2 linked regions of the Massilia sp. METH4 genome follow. The protein of the gene in region 1 binds, or shares a complex with, the protein of each later gene. Links are inferred from orthologs where the notes say so. Each region holds a gene or a part of one and is shown on either strand. Other genes may lie near its edges.

The links. Proteins that work in one complex are often made in the same cells at the same time.
Region 2: the proteins of moaD (region 1) and moaE are in contact, whole or in part, in a crystal structure (PDB 1FMA), measured with the Escherichia coli proteins. The link is inferred for Massilia sp. METH4 from one-to-one orthologs.

What each region holds. Positions count from the first base shown.
Region 1 is NZ_CP146614.1:5,494,476-5,501,047, reverse strand. Bases 1,374-4,091 are described here. They hold moaD (molybdopterin converting factor subunit 1), read left to right. Parts: upstream 1,374-2,462; coding sequence 2,463-2,720; downstream 2,721-4,091. Other genes in these bases: V6Z91_RS24215 (TIGR03862 family flavoprotein), read left to right, coding at 3,039-4,091; V6Z91_RS24220 (hypothetical protein), read right to left, coding at 2,724-2,981; glp (gephyrin-like molybdotransferase Glp), read left to right, coding at 1,374-2,461. Outside these bases: thrC (threonine synthase), read left to right, coding at 1-1,246; more of glp, read left to right, coding at 1,247-1,373; more of V6Z91_RS24215, read left to right, coding at 4,092-4,298; V6Z91_RS24210 (sensor domain-containing diguanylate cyclase), read left to right, coding at 4,506-6,095; V6Z91_RS24205 (ATP-binding protein), read right to left, coding at 6,177-6,572. UniProt on the Escherichia coli protein: Involved in sulfur transfer in the conversion of molybdopterin precursor Z to molybdopterin.
Region 2 is NZ_CP146614.1:6,647,177-6,653,842, forward strand. What follows is about bases 2,237-5,048. They hold moaE (molybdopterin synthase catalytic subunit MoaE), read right to left. Parts: upstream 3,966-5,048; coding sequence 3,507-3,965; downstream 2,237-3,506. Other genes in these bases: clpB (ATP-dependent chaperone ClpB), read right to left, coding at 2,237-3,361; V6Z91_RS28850 (DUF349 domain-containing protein), read right to left, coding at 3,980-5,048. Outside these bases: V6Z91_RS28835 (winged helix-turn-helix domain-containing protein), read left to right, coding at 1-747; more of clpB, read right to left, coding at 752-2,236; more of V6Z91_RS28850, read right to left, coding at 5,049-6,571. UniProt on the Escherichia coli protein: Converts molybdopterin precursor Z to molybdopterin. This requires the incorporation of two sulfur atoms into precursor Z to generate a dithiolene group. The sulfur is provided by MoaD.

The DNA.
Region 1 (6,572 bases):
GGCGCTCACGCAAAAGACCTACACGGCCGACGTATACCGCAATGCGCGCGCGGGCGAAAACGCGGCGGACATCACGCCGCTGCGCGTGCTGGAAGAGCAGGGCGGCAAGAAGCTGATCCTGCAGGCGCTGTCGAACGGCCCCACGCTGGCGTTCAAGGACATGGCGATGCAATTGCTGGGCAACCTGTTCGAATACGCGCTGGCCAGGCAGGATGCACAGCTGAACATCTTCGGGGCCACGTCGGGCGACACCGGCAGCGCCGCCGAATACGCGATGCGCGGCAAGCGCGGCATCCGCGTGTTCATGCTGTCGCCGCACAAGAAGATGAGCGCTTTCCAGACCGCGCAGATGTTCAGCCTGCAGGACCCGAACATCCTGAACATCGCCGTCGAAGGCGTGTTCGACGATTGCCAGGACATGGTGAAGGCCGTGTCGAACGACCTGGAATTCAAGGCGCGCCACAAGATCGGCACCGTCAACTCCATCAACTGGGCCCGTGTCGTGGCGCAGGTGGTGTACTACTTCCGCGGCTATCTGGCCGCTACCACGTCGAACGACCAGAAGGTGTCGTTCACGGTACCGTCCGGGAACTTCGGCAATATCTGCGCGGGCCACATCGCTCGCATGATGGGCCTGCCCATCGACAAGCTGGTGGTCGCCACCAACGAGAACGACGTGCTGGATGAATTCTTCCGCACCGGTATCTACCGCGTGCGCAAGTCCGCCGAAACCTATCACACGAGCAGCCCGTCGATGGACATCAGCAAGGCCTCGAACTTCGAACGCTTCGTGTACGACCTGGTTGGCCGCGACCCGGCCCGCGTGAAAGCGCTGTTCACGAAGGTGGAGAGCGACGGCGGTTTCGACCTGTCCGGCGGCGATGGCAGCGACGGCGACGAATTCGGCAAGGTTTCCCAGTACGGCTTCCTGTCCGGCAAATCCACGCATGCCGACCGGCTGCAGACGATCCGCGACGTGGCCGACGATTACGGCATCGTCATCGACACGCACACGGCCGACGGCATCAAGGTCGCCAAGGAACACCTGGAAGAAGGCGTGCCGATGATCGTGCTCGAAACGGCGCTGGCCGCCAAGTTCAACGAAACGATCCTGGAAGCGCTGGGCGAGGATGCGGAGCGCCCGGCGGGCTTCGAGGATATCGAATCGCTGCCGCAGAAATACACGGTGATGCCGCCGGACGTCGACAAGATGAAGGCGTACATCGCGGCGAACACGGGGCTGTAAATGACGCTCGCGCGCAAGCCGATGCTGTCGCGGCAGGAAGCACTGGACTTCCTGCTGGCCGCGTGCCGCCCCGTGACGGACATCGAACTGGTGCCCACTTTGGCGTCGAACGGCCGCGTGCTGGGCGCCGACTGCGTGTCCGACATCGACGTGCCGGCGCAGGACAATACGCAGATGGATGGCTATGCCGTGCGTGCCGCCGAGTGCACGAGTGGCGCGGCGACTCTGCCAGTCTCGCAGCGCATTCCGGCCGGCCACGTGGGCGAGCCGTTGCAGCCCGGCACCGCCGCGCGCATCTTCACCGGCGCCTTCATCCCCGAAGGCGCCGACGCGGTGGTGATGCAGGAGCAATGCGAGGCCGATGGCGACGCCGTCACGATCCGGCATGGGCCCAAGCCCGGCGAGTGGGTGCGCCGCGCCGGCGAAGATATCCGGAGCGGCAACGTGATCCTGCCCGCCGGCACCCGCCTGCGCAGCCAGGAACTCGGCCTGGCTGCCTCGATCGGCCTGGCCAGCCTGCCGCTCTTGCGCCGCGTGCGCGTGGCCGTGTTCTTCACCGGCGACGAGCTGACGATGCCGGGCGAACCGCTGGAGCCGGGCGGCATCTACAACTCGAACCGTTTTGCCTTGCGTGCGCTGCTGGAAAACCTCGGCTGCGAAGTGGCCGACTTCGGCATCGTGCCGGACAGCCTGGCGGCGACCCGCGCGGTGCTGCGCCAGGCGGCCGAGGGCAGTGACCTGATCATCACGTCCGGCGGGGTATCCGTCGGCGAGGAAGACCACGTGAAGCCGGCCGTGGAAGCCGAAGGCAAGCTCGATATGTGGCAGATCGCCATCAAGCCGGGCAAGCCGCTGGCCTTCGGCGAAGTGGGCAAGGCGTTCTTCATCGGCCTGCCGGGCAACCCCGTGTCGAGCTTCGTGACGTTCCTGCTGTTCGTGCGCCCGTTCCTGCTGAAGTTGCAGGGCGCGTCCACCATACGCGAGCCGCTGGCTTTCCCGCTGCGCGCCGACTTCGACTGGAAGGGCGACCGCCGCAACGAATTTTTACGCGCGCGGATGAACGCGAACGGCGGGCTCGATCTGTTCCCGAATCAGGGTTCGGGGGTGCTGACGTCCACCGTGTGGGGCGACGGGCTGATCGACAATCCCGCGAACCAGCCGATCCGCGCCGGCGACACCGTGCGCTTCATTCCATTCACCGAACTGCTGTACTGATATGCGAATCAACCTGAAATTCTTTGCCAGCGTGCGTGAAAAGCTGGGCACGTCCGGCGAAAGCCTCGACGTCCCGGCCGACGTGCCCACGGTGGGTGCCTTGCGCACACTGCTGGTGGCGCGCGGCGGCGCCTGGGCCGAAGCGCTGGGCGAAGGCCGCGCGCTGCGCATGGCCTGCAATCAGCAGATGTGCGATGCCTCGGCACCGCTTGCCGAGAACGCCGAAGTGGCGTTCTTTCCTCCCGTGACAGGCGGCTGAGCTTTATCGTTTCTTGCCGGGCGTCCGTTTCGGTAACGCCGCGTCGCAGGCGGGGCAGGCGAGGGCCTTGCGATAGCGGTTCCACGCCGCGCCCGTGAAGATCGCCGCGGCCACCGCGGCCCAGATGGCGGCGCTGCCAATGTCGGCCGGCGCCGTCGTGCCTTTCGCCCACTCGACGGCGACCAGGATGGCGAACAGCGGCACGGCCGCGAGCAGGTAGCGTTTGATCCAGAAGAGCGTGCCCATCGTTTCCTCCAGCATGGATTTTCTGCCAGTATGCCGGGGCGCGGCGCGTTTTGCACTACAATCTCGCTCCTCATGATGACCCCAGCTTCTTCCCCCGTCGCCCGCCCGCGCGTCGCGATCGTCGGCGGCGGCCCGGCCGGCCTGATGGCCGCCGAAACGCTCGCCCGCGCCGGCGCCTTCGACATCCACCTGTACGATGCGATGCCTTCGGTCGGCCGCAAGTTCCTGCTGGCCGGCCGCGGCGGCATGAACATCACGCACGCCGAACCCTACGAACAGTTCGTCACGCGCTACGGCTCCCGCGCCGCCGCGCTGCGGCCCATGCTCGACGCATTCGGCCCGGACGCCGTGCGCGCCTGGGTCCACGGGCTGGGTATCGACACGTTCGTCGGCACTTCCGGCCGGGTGTTCCCGACCGAAATGAAGGCCGCGCCGCTGCTGCGCGCCTGGCTGCACCGGCTGCGCGAAGCCGGCGTGCATTTCCACCAGCGGCACCGCTGGACCGGATGGACCGGCGATACCCTGCGGTTCGCGACACCTGAGGGTGAAGTGCTCGTGGAAGCCGAAGCGACCGTCCTTGCCCTGGGCGGCGCGAGCTGGGCACGGCTGGGTTCCGATGGCGCGTGGGTGCCGCTGCTGGCCGGGCGGGGCATCCCGGTGGCGCCGCTCCAGCCGTCCAATTGCGGCTTTGACGTGGCCTGGAGTGCGCTGTTCGCGGGGCGGTACGCGGGGCAACCGCTGACGACCGCGGCCGCGACGTGGATCGACGGCGCGGGCCAGCGGGTACGGCGGCAGGGGCAGTTCGTGGTGACGGCGACCGGGGTCGAGGGCAGCCTGATCTATGCCTTGTCCGCACCGGTGCGCGACCAGATCGCCGCGCACGGCAGCGCCGTCATCGAAATCGACCTGCTGCCCGACCTGACCGCCGAGCGTGTGCTGGCCGAAGTGACACGGCCGCGCGGCTCGCGCTCGCTGTCGAGCCACCTGCAAGGGCGTCTCGGAATCAGGGGCGTGAAAGCAGGGCTGCTGCACGAATGCCTGAGCAAGGAACAGTATGCCGATCCGGCCACGCTGGCCCGTGCCTTGAAGGCTCTGCCGCTGACCTTGCGGGCGCCGCGGCCGATCGACGAAGCGATCAGCAGCGCCGGCGGGGTAATGTTCGAGGCGCTCGAGGGCGCGATGTTGCGTGCCGTGCCCGGCGTGTTCGTGGCGGGCGAGATGGTCGACTGGGAGGCGCCGACCGGCGGATATCTGTTGACGGCTTGCATGGCAAGCGGGGTGATCGCCGGGCGGGACGTCCTGTCCTGGCTTTCCCGGCAACAGGCTACGTGAGGGCAGCACTCGACCAGGAACGGTGAGGCCCCATTCTCCCCCTGCCACAGGGGTGTTCGCCCCGTGCGCGGGCGCGTCCGCCTGCCGGCCCGTCCATGGTACGGTAGCGTGCAGGATGATACGTACCATGGACCGCGTGCTAGACTCCGTCCAACGACCGGGCACGCCATGAAAAGAATCCATCCATTCGGTACGCTCAAGGCGCGGATGACAGTCATTGTCTGCGCGCTGGTATTCTCGTCCGGCATCCTGCTGTCCATCTATGCCGTCAACATCGTCGAGCGCGACATGACCCGGCTGGTCGGCGACCGTGAATATGCGCTGTTGTCCAGCGCGGCAGCACAAATGGAACAGGACCTGCAATCGAAGCGTGCGGTACTGCGCGTGACGGCCGAAGGCATGCGCGCCGCCCAGGTGTTTCGTCCCGAGGCGGTACGCCGCCACCTGGAACAGATGCCGTCGCTGGACCAGCAGTTCTTCAATACCGTGGCGATCGATGCCAAGGGCACGCTGATGACCAGTCTGTCCGGCGGGGCAGCCGCCGGACAGACCACCTTGGCGGCCCGCGAATACTTCCAGCAAACCGTGGCCACGCGCAGGGGATTGTTGTCGCGGCCACTGCGCAGTGCGCTGTCGGGGAAGCCTGTCGTGCTGCTGACTGAGCCCGTCTTCAATGCGGCGGGGACCCTCCAGTGCGTGCTGGCCGCTTCCATCGACCTGTCGCAGGCCGAGTTCTTCCGCCACCTGGACCGCCTCACGCCGGGCCGGCACGGCTACATGTTCGTGGTGACGACGGAGGGTATCATCCTCCACCATCCGAACGCCCGCCGCCTGTTGCGCAATGTCGCCGAGGAAGATGGCGGCATCGTGCCGTCAACCCGGCAGGCGCTCGCGGGAATGAGTGGCTGGGTCATCGCGAAGAACAAGGCAGGCGTGAATTCGCTGATCGGCTACCGCCGGCTGGCCACCGCCGACTGGATCGTCGGCATCGTCTACCCGACAGCGGAAGCATTCGCGCCACTGGTGGCAATGCGGCAGCGCGCGCTGCTGCGCACCGGCATCGCCGCGGCCGTCGCCGGACTGTTGGGACTGCTCGCGATCGTGGTCTTGCTGCATCCCCTGGAGACCTTGCGCCGCCAGGTCGCGAGCATCCGGCGCGGCGATGCCGGCATCGACAGTATCGACCTGACCCGCCGGGACGAGGTGGGCGCCCTGAGCCGGGCCATCCACGCACTGACGGAAGAGCGGGCCAAGGCGGAAGCCGAATCGGCACGACTGGCCAGCACCGACTCGCTGACCGGCCTGTGCAACCGTCGCATGATGGAATGCGAGTTGGACAAGGCGTTGATGCGCCAGGTCCGGTCCCGTACCGGGATAGGGGTGGCGTTTCTCGACATCGACCATTTCAAGCAGATCAACGACACCCACGGCCATGGCGTCGGCGATGCCGTACTGGTCGAATTCGCCAGGAGGCTCAAGCTCGCCGTCCGGGCCACCGACCTGGTGGCGCGTTATGCGGGCGATGAGTTCGTGGTGGTCTTCGAGAGCCTGTATGCCGTGGATGAATTGCCGGCGCTGGGTGGAAAGATCGTCGATGCCATGCATCCGCCATTCGATATCATACCTGGCGGGTTGCGGCTCACCACCAGCGTGGGCCTGGCCTTCGGCAGTGCCGGCAGCACCCGCGAAAGCCTGCTGAAATGCGCAGACCAGGCCCTGTATGTCGCCAAGGCCGCAGGCAGGAATGGCTTTGCCGTCGATGGAATCGTCGCGAAGGCGTGCGGCGTCGATCACTAGGGCGTTAGCGCGATGTGGGACGGTGATGCCCGGTTCCTGGGGCTCTTTCGCACATTGGGCGAGCGACCTTCGTCAATCGGCTTAAGCCGCACTGTGCTGTTGCCCAATCTGACGCAACAGCGCGGCAAGTTCGCCGGCGTCCACCGGCTTGACGAAATAGTAGTCGAATCCGGCGGATCGCGCGGCAGCGCGGTCCGTGTCCTGTCCATACCCGGACATGGCGATGAGGGTGGTATCGCGCGTCAACGGGTCCTTGCGCAGCATGCCCGCCAATGTCAGGCCATCGATGTGGGGCAATCCTATATCGAGCAGGCACACCTGTGGCTCGAAAGCATGCGCCTGTTCCATTGCTTCCGTCGAGTGCGGCGTGCTGGCCACCTCATGGCCCATGGAGGTCAGAAGCATCTCCAGCACATCCAGGGCGTCAATATTATCGTCCACCATGAGCACCCGGAGTCCAACGGCATCTGGCTGCCG
Region 2 (6,666 bases), 1.2 Mb from region 1 along the record:
AGCGGCGTGCTGGCGCGCGCCCGCTGGCTGCTCGGCCAGCCGGACGAAGCGCTGCGCCTGGCCCGCAACGGCGTGCTGCGCGCCCGCGCGGTCGGCCCCGCACCGCTGTGCCACATTCTGGCGTTCGCCATGTTTCCGATCGCGTGGTGGTGCGGCGACCGGCCCACGGCGGTGGCGGCACTGGCCGAACTGGAGGATGCGTCGCGCCGTTTCCCGCACTGGGAATCGCTGGCGCGCCAGTACCGCCACGGCGTGGTCGAGGACGCGCCCGGCGACTGGCTGGCCAAGGCGCCGGCGGCCGGCCCGCACCGCGAAACGCTCGCCACGCTGAGTCCGCGCTACCTGGACGACGCGCTGCTGCTGCGCGCCGACGGGGGCGGCGCGCGCTGGTGCGCTCCCGAGTTGCGCCGCCTGCAAGGCGAACGGCTGCTGGCCGGGACCGGTGCGGGCGCGGCCGGGCGCACCGATGCCGAGCGGCTGTTCCGCAGCGCCCTGCTGCTCGCCCGCGACCAGGGGGCCCCCGGCTGGGAACTGCGCGCCGCCACCAGCCTGGCGCGGCTATGGTACGGCCGCGGCGCCGTCGCCGGCGGCCAGGCACTGCTGGAACTCGTGCTGGAACGCCATACCGGGGGCCGCGGCACGGCCGACGTGCTGGCCGCCACCCGGCTGCTGGCCCAATGGAAGCTGCAAAAAAAAACCGGCGCCGCATCCCTCGACGCGGCGCCGGCTTCACCGGTCACGGCTTGACCGCCTACAGCCTGACGACTGCCTCCTTGCCGTCGGCGCCGAACACCAGGGCGCCGTCGCGGGCGTCGATGCGGATCGCGTCCTTCGGACCGAAGCGGCCTTCCAGGATCAGCTTCGACAGCGGATTCTCGATCTGCTGCTGGATCGCGCGCTTCAGCGGCCGCGCGCCATACACCGGATCGTAGCCCGCCTCGGCGATCTTCTGCAGCGCCGCGTCGGTGACCTGCAAGTCCATCTCCATGCGCTTCAGGCGCTGCTCGAGGATCTGCAGCTGGATCTTCGCGATCGCGCCGATGTTCTTGTCGTCCAGGCCGTGGAACACCACGATCTCGTCGATCCGGTTGATGAACTCCGGCCGGAAGTGGCCGCGCACCTCGGCCATCACGGCCAGCTTCGTCACGGCCGGATCGGCATCGTCCATCGACTGGATCTTTTGCGAACCCAGGTTCGAGGTCATGATGATCACGGTGTTCTTGAAGTCCACGGTGCGGCCCTGGCCGTCCGTCATGCGGCCGTCGTCCAGCACCTGCAGCAGCACGTTGAACACGTCGTGGTGGGCTTTTTCCACTTCATCGAGCAGGATCACGCTGTATGGCTTGCGACGCACCGCTTCCGTCAGGTAGCCACCCTCGTCGTAGCCCACGTAGCCCGGCGGCGCGCCGATCAGGCGGGCCACCGAATGCTTCTCCATGAACTCGCTCATGTCGATGCGGATCAGCGATTCCTCCGTATCGAACAGGAAGGCGGCGAGCGCCTTCGACAGCTCGGTCTTGCCGACACCGGTCGGGCCCAGGAACATGAACGAGCCGTAGGGCCGGTTCGGGTCCGCCAGGCCGGCGCGCGAGCGGCGGATCGCATCGGCCACGGCGTTGATCGCCTCGTCCTGCCCCACCACGCGCTCGTGCAGCTTTTCCTCGATGTGCAGCAGCTTGTCGCGCTCGCCCTGCATCATGCGCGACACGGGAATGCCCGTCGCGCGCGACACCACTTCGGCGATCTCTTCGGCGCCCACCTGGGTGCGCAGCAGCTTCGGCTTGTCCTTGCCCGTCTCGGTGCCGGAAGATTCGGCCTGCTTGAGCTGCGCTTCCAGCTCGGGCAGGCGGCCGTACTGCAGTTCGGAGACGCGCTGCCAGTTCGAGGCGCGCGTGGCTTCCTCCATCTCCTGGCGGATGCGCTCGATCTCTTCCTTGATGTGCGTGGTGCCCTGCACATTGGCCTTCTCGGCCTTCAGCACTTCCTCATAGTCGTTGTACTCGCGCTGCAGCTTGGCGATTTCCTCGTCGATCAGGTCCAGCCGCTTGCGCGAGCCTTCGTCCTTCTCGCGCTTGACGGCTTCCTTCTCGATCTTCAGCTGGATCAGCCGGCGCTCCAGCTTGTCCATCACCTCGGGTTTCGAATCGATCTCGATCTTGATCTTCGACGCCGCCTCGTCGATCAGGTCGATCGCCTTGTCGGGCAGGAAGCGGTCGGTGATATAACGGTGCGACAGCTCGGCCGCGGCAATGATCGCCGGGTCGGTGATCTCCACCTTGTGGTGCAGCTCGTACTTGTCCTGCAGGCCACGCAGGATCGCGATGGTCGCTTCCACGGTCGGCTCGTCGACGAGGATCTTCTGGAAGCGGCGCTCCAGCGCGGCATCCTTCTCGATGTACTTGCGGTACTCGTCCAGCGTGGTGGCGCCCACGCAGTGCAGCTCGCCGCGCGCCAGCGCGGGCTTGAGCATGTTGCCCGCATCCATCGCGCCCTCGGCCTTGCCCGCGCCCACCATCGTGTGCAGCTCGTCGATGAACACGATCGTCTGGCCTTCATCCTTGGCCAGCTCGTTGAGCACGCTCTTCAGTCGCTCTTCGAACTCGCCGCGGTACTTGGCGCCGGCCAGCAGCGCGGCCATGTCGAGCGACAGCACGCGCTTGCCGCGCAGCGAGTCGGGCACCTCGTTGTTGACGATGCGCTGGGCGAGGCCCTCGACGATGGCGGTCTTGCCCACGCCGGGTTCGCCGATCAGCACGGGGTTGTTCTTGGTGCGCCGCTGCAGCACCTGGATCGCGCGGCGGATCTCGTCGTCGCGGCCGATCACCGGGTCGAGCTTGCCCTGGCGCGCCCGTTCCGTCAGGTCCAGCGTGTATTTTTTCAGCGACTCGCGCTGGCCTTCCGCTTCCTGCGAATCGACCTTGCCGCCGCCGCGCACCGCATCGATCGCCGTTTCCAGCGCCTTGCGGGACAGGCCGTTTTCCTTGGCCAGCCGGCCGGCGTCGGATTTATCGTCCGTCAGCGCCAGCAGCACCATCTCGCTGGAGACGAACTGGTCGCCGCGCTTCTGGGCTTCGCGGTCGGCGAGGTTGAGCATGTTGACGAACTCGCGGCTGACCTGCACATTGCCGCCGGTGCCGGACACCTTCGGCAGGCGCTCGATCGCGCCTTTCAAGGCGGCAGCCAGCCCGCCGACATTGACGCCGGCGCGCTGCAACAGCGAGCGGGTGCTGCTGTCGTCCTGGTTCAGCAGGGCCGTCAGCAGGTGCACCGGTTCGATATACGGGTTGTCGTTGCCGACGGCCAGGCTCTGGGCATCGGCGAGCGCTTCCTGAAGTTTTGTAGTGAGTTTGTCTTGACGCATGGCGCTTGGCTCCAAATTTTATCTAACGATAAAGTGCGGATGCGCGAGCGCATTTTCAAGAACCCCGGGTCACACCCGGTGCAGGCTTATTTCGCCTTCACTGCCGCCTTTACTGGCGCCTTCACTGCCGCCTTCACTGCCGCCTTCACTGCCACTTCGCCAGCGCCTCGTCATCCGACACCCGCGCGTCGACCCATCGCGCGCCTTCCGGCGTGGTTTCCTTCTTCCAGAACGGCGCCTCGGTCTTCAGATAGTCGATGATGAATTCGCACGCGGCGAAGGCATCGCCGCGGTGGGCGGACGTCACGGCCACCAGCACGATCTGGTCGCGCGGCAACAGCGGCCCCACGCGGTGGATCACCAGCGCATCGTGGATCGGCCAGCGCGCGCAGGCCGTGTCGATGATGCGGTCGATCGACTGTTCCGTCATGCCCGGATAATGCTCGAGTTCCATCGCCGCCACGTGCGAGCCGTCGTTCAGGTCGCGCACGGTGCCGACGAAGGTGACGACCGCGCCCACTTTCGGGTTGTCGTGGCGCAGCCGCGCCACTTCCGCGGACAGGTCGAAATCCTCGTGCTGCACTTTGACGCGCGAGGCGTTCATGCGCGGATCCGCCATCAGCGGCCCTCCGCGCCGATACGGCGGAACAGCGCCTCGATCCGGCTGGCAGTGCGGTCGTCCAGCAGCGCCGGCAGCGCGCACAGCTGCGCGAACTGCGCTGCCTGCGACGCGCCGCCCGCCTTGTGGCCGGACTTCAGCGAATCCTGCAGCACCTCGACCTGCATCCTCAACCGGTCGCGCGCGAACTCGGGGCCGCTGTCGATACCGGCCACGATCTCCTGGCGCAGCACTTCGGCCAGCAGGCGCGCACGATTCGCTTCCAGCGTGGCGGCATGGGCCGCGCGCACGGCAGGATCGCCCGCGGCGGCCTGCAGGGCGGCGTTGAAGCGGCCGTGCAGCGAACGTTCGTAGTCGGGCGGTAGCGGCGGCAACGCCGCCCAGCGCCCTTTCCAGTTCTGCTCGTCGACCGGGCCGGGCGCGGCCACGGCGTTTTCCAGCGCCTGCACCAGGCGCAGCTTGTCGCGCAGTGCATTGGCCTGGGCGGCGCCGGCCCGCTTGCGGATCGCATCGGCCTCGCCCTGCAAGGCGGCGACGGCGGCGCGATAGCGCTGCTCGATACGCTGCTCGGCGGCACGCGGCACGGGGCCGGTGGCATGCCAGGCGCTCGCGGCATCGCGCAGCGCCTTCACGATCGCGGCCTGCCGCGCCTTGTCGTCACCCTCGAAGGCGAAGTTCTCGAGCTGGGCGCAGATCGCCTCGCGGGCATGCAGGTGGGCCTTGCGTTCGTGGTCGGCGGCATGGGCGGACTCCTTGCGGCGGGCAAAGATCGTGTCGCAGGCGGCGCGGAATTTCTGCCACAGCGCCTGTTCCTGGCGCCGCTCCAGCGGCAGCGCCTTCGCATGGCCCTGCCACGCTTCCTGCAGGCCGCGCAGCGTGTCCACCGTGTGCCGGTCGGCCGGATCGAGCTTGTAGACTTCCTCGATCAGCTGCTCGCGGCGCGCCACCTCGATCTTGCGCTGTTCCTCGAGCGGGGCCATCAGGGTTTCCATCGCCTTGCCGAAGGCGGTGTCGAGCCGCTTCTTGTCCTTGCGGTCGATCGTGCCCAGCCGGCTCCACGCCTGGCGCAGGCGCTGCGAGCTGGAGGCCAGGCTGCGCCAATCCTCGCGGGCCGCCGGCGAATCGGCGATCAGCGCATTCACCTCGTCCACCAGGGCCTGCGCCCTGGCGGCATTGGCATGGCGCTCATCGGCCAGGTGGCGGAAGTGCGCCGCGGCCGGCGCATAGGCGGCCGTGCAGGCCGCATCGAATTTCTCCCACAGGCTCTTCGGCGCCGCGCCGGACACGCTGTCCAGCGCCTTCCACCGTTCGCGCATCGCGCTGACCTTCTTGGCCAGTTCGCTCATCGACAGGTTTTGCGCCGGCAGCTCTTCCACGGCGTGCACCAGCTCCTCGCGCGACACATTGCCGCCCCAGCGGGCCCAGGCCGACAGGCGCTTGAATTCGGCGCGTACGTGCGCGAGGCGTTCCGATTGCTGGGCCGTCAGGCGGCCCGTCTTGCTTTCCTTCAGCGTCTTGTCGTGCTCGGCGGCCACGTGCAGCTGGCCCTGGGCCAATGCCGCTTCCATCGCGTCGACCAGCGCCATGAAGCGCTCGTTCGCCTCGCGGTCGGCCGGGGTGATTTTCTTTTCCTTGGGCGGGCGCTGCGGGGCAACCGCCGGCGCGTTCGCCCCGTCGGTCGCGGGCTCGTCATGCGCCACGCCCTCCTGCCCATCGGCCTGGCCGGCCGCCTGCTCGGGCTGGGGCTCGCCCGCAGCGGCAGGCGCGGGGGCAGGAGCAGGAGCGGGAGCGGGCGGCTCGGCCACGGGTGCCGCGCGCACGAGCGCGGCACGGGCAGCCTCGAGCGCCGCTTCCACATCCGTGCGCAGGTGCCGCGGCAGCGACGCGTGTTCGGGTGCCGCCAGCCGCGCGGCATGCTCGGCGGCCAGGCGTTCCAGTTCCTGCGCGGCTTCCTCGCCGCCCGGGGCGGCGGCCAGCTTGCGCAGCGCGGCCAGCGCGTCGATCGTGGCGCGCTGCAAGTCCACCTGCGCTTCGAGGCGTGCGCTCAGCGCGGCGCGTAGCCGGTCGAACTCGGCTGCCAGTTCCGGCGGCGCATCGATCACTTTCCACAGGCGGTCAAGGTCGGCCACCAGGTTCGGCGTCAGCTTCTCGTCCTGCAGCAGGCGCTGGGCCTGGGAAATGCTGGCCTCGGCCTGGCGCTGTTCCATCTGGCGGTGGCGGATCGCGTCAAGCCGGGCCTGCATCAGCTTGGCCACGCGCCGGTCCGTATTGCGCACGGCCTGCTGCACCTGTTCCAGCGCGGCCTGTGACACCACGTGCTCGGCCGCGGCCAGCCGCACATCCGCGAACTCGCTCTGCAGGATCAGCTCGACGGCAGCGGCTTCGTTACCCGCGAGCGCACGGGCGGCCGCGGCCTGCTCGGCGCGGCGCGCTTCCTTGCCGTCCTGGCCGCCCTGGCCGCCCTGCCCGCCAGCCGCGCCCCTGCTTGCGCCGCCACCTTTGTCGCCGCGGCCGCCCTCCGCGTTCTGCCCCTGCGCGGCCTGCGGATCGGTGCCCTTGTCGCCGGGCCGCTTGAAGAGGAATTCAAACATGATGTGCTATGGATGGATCAAAACCGCCATCATAGCGCAGCACCGCTTCGAGCGGCGTCGCGACCTGCGGCCGAGACCGCCAGACCACCGGGCTG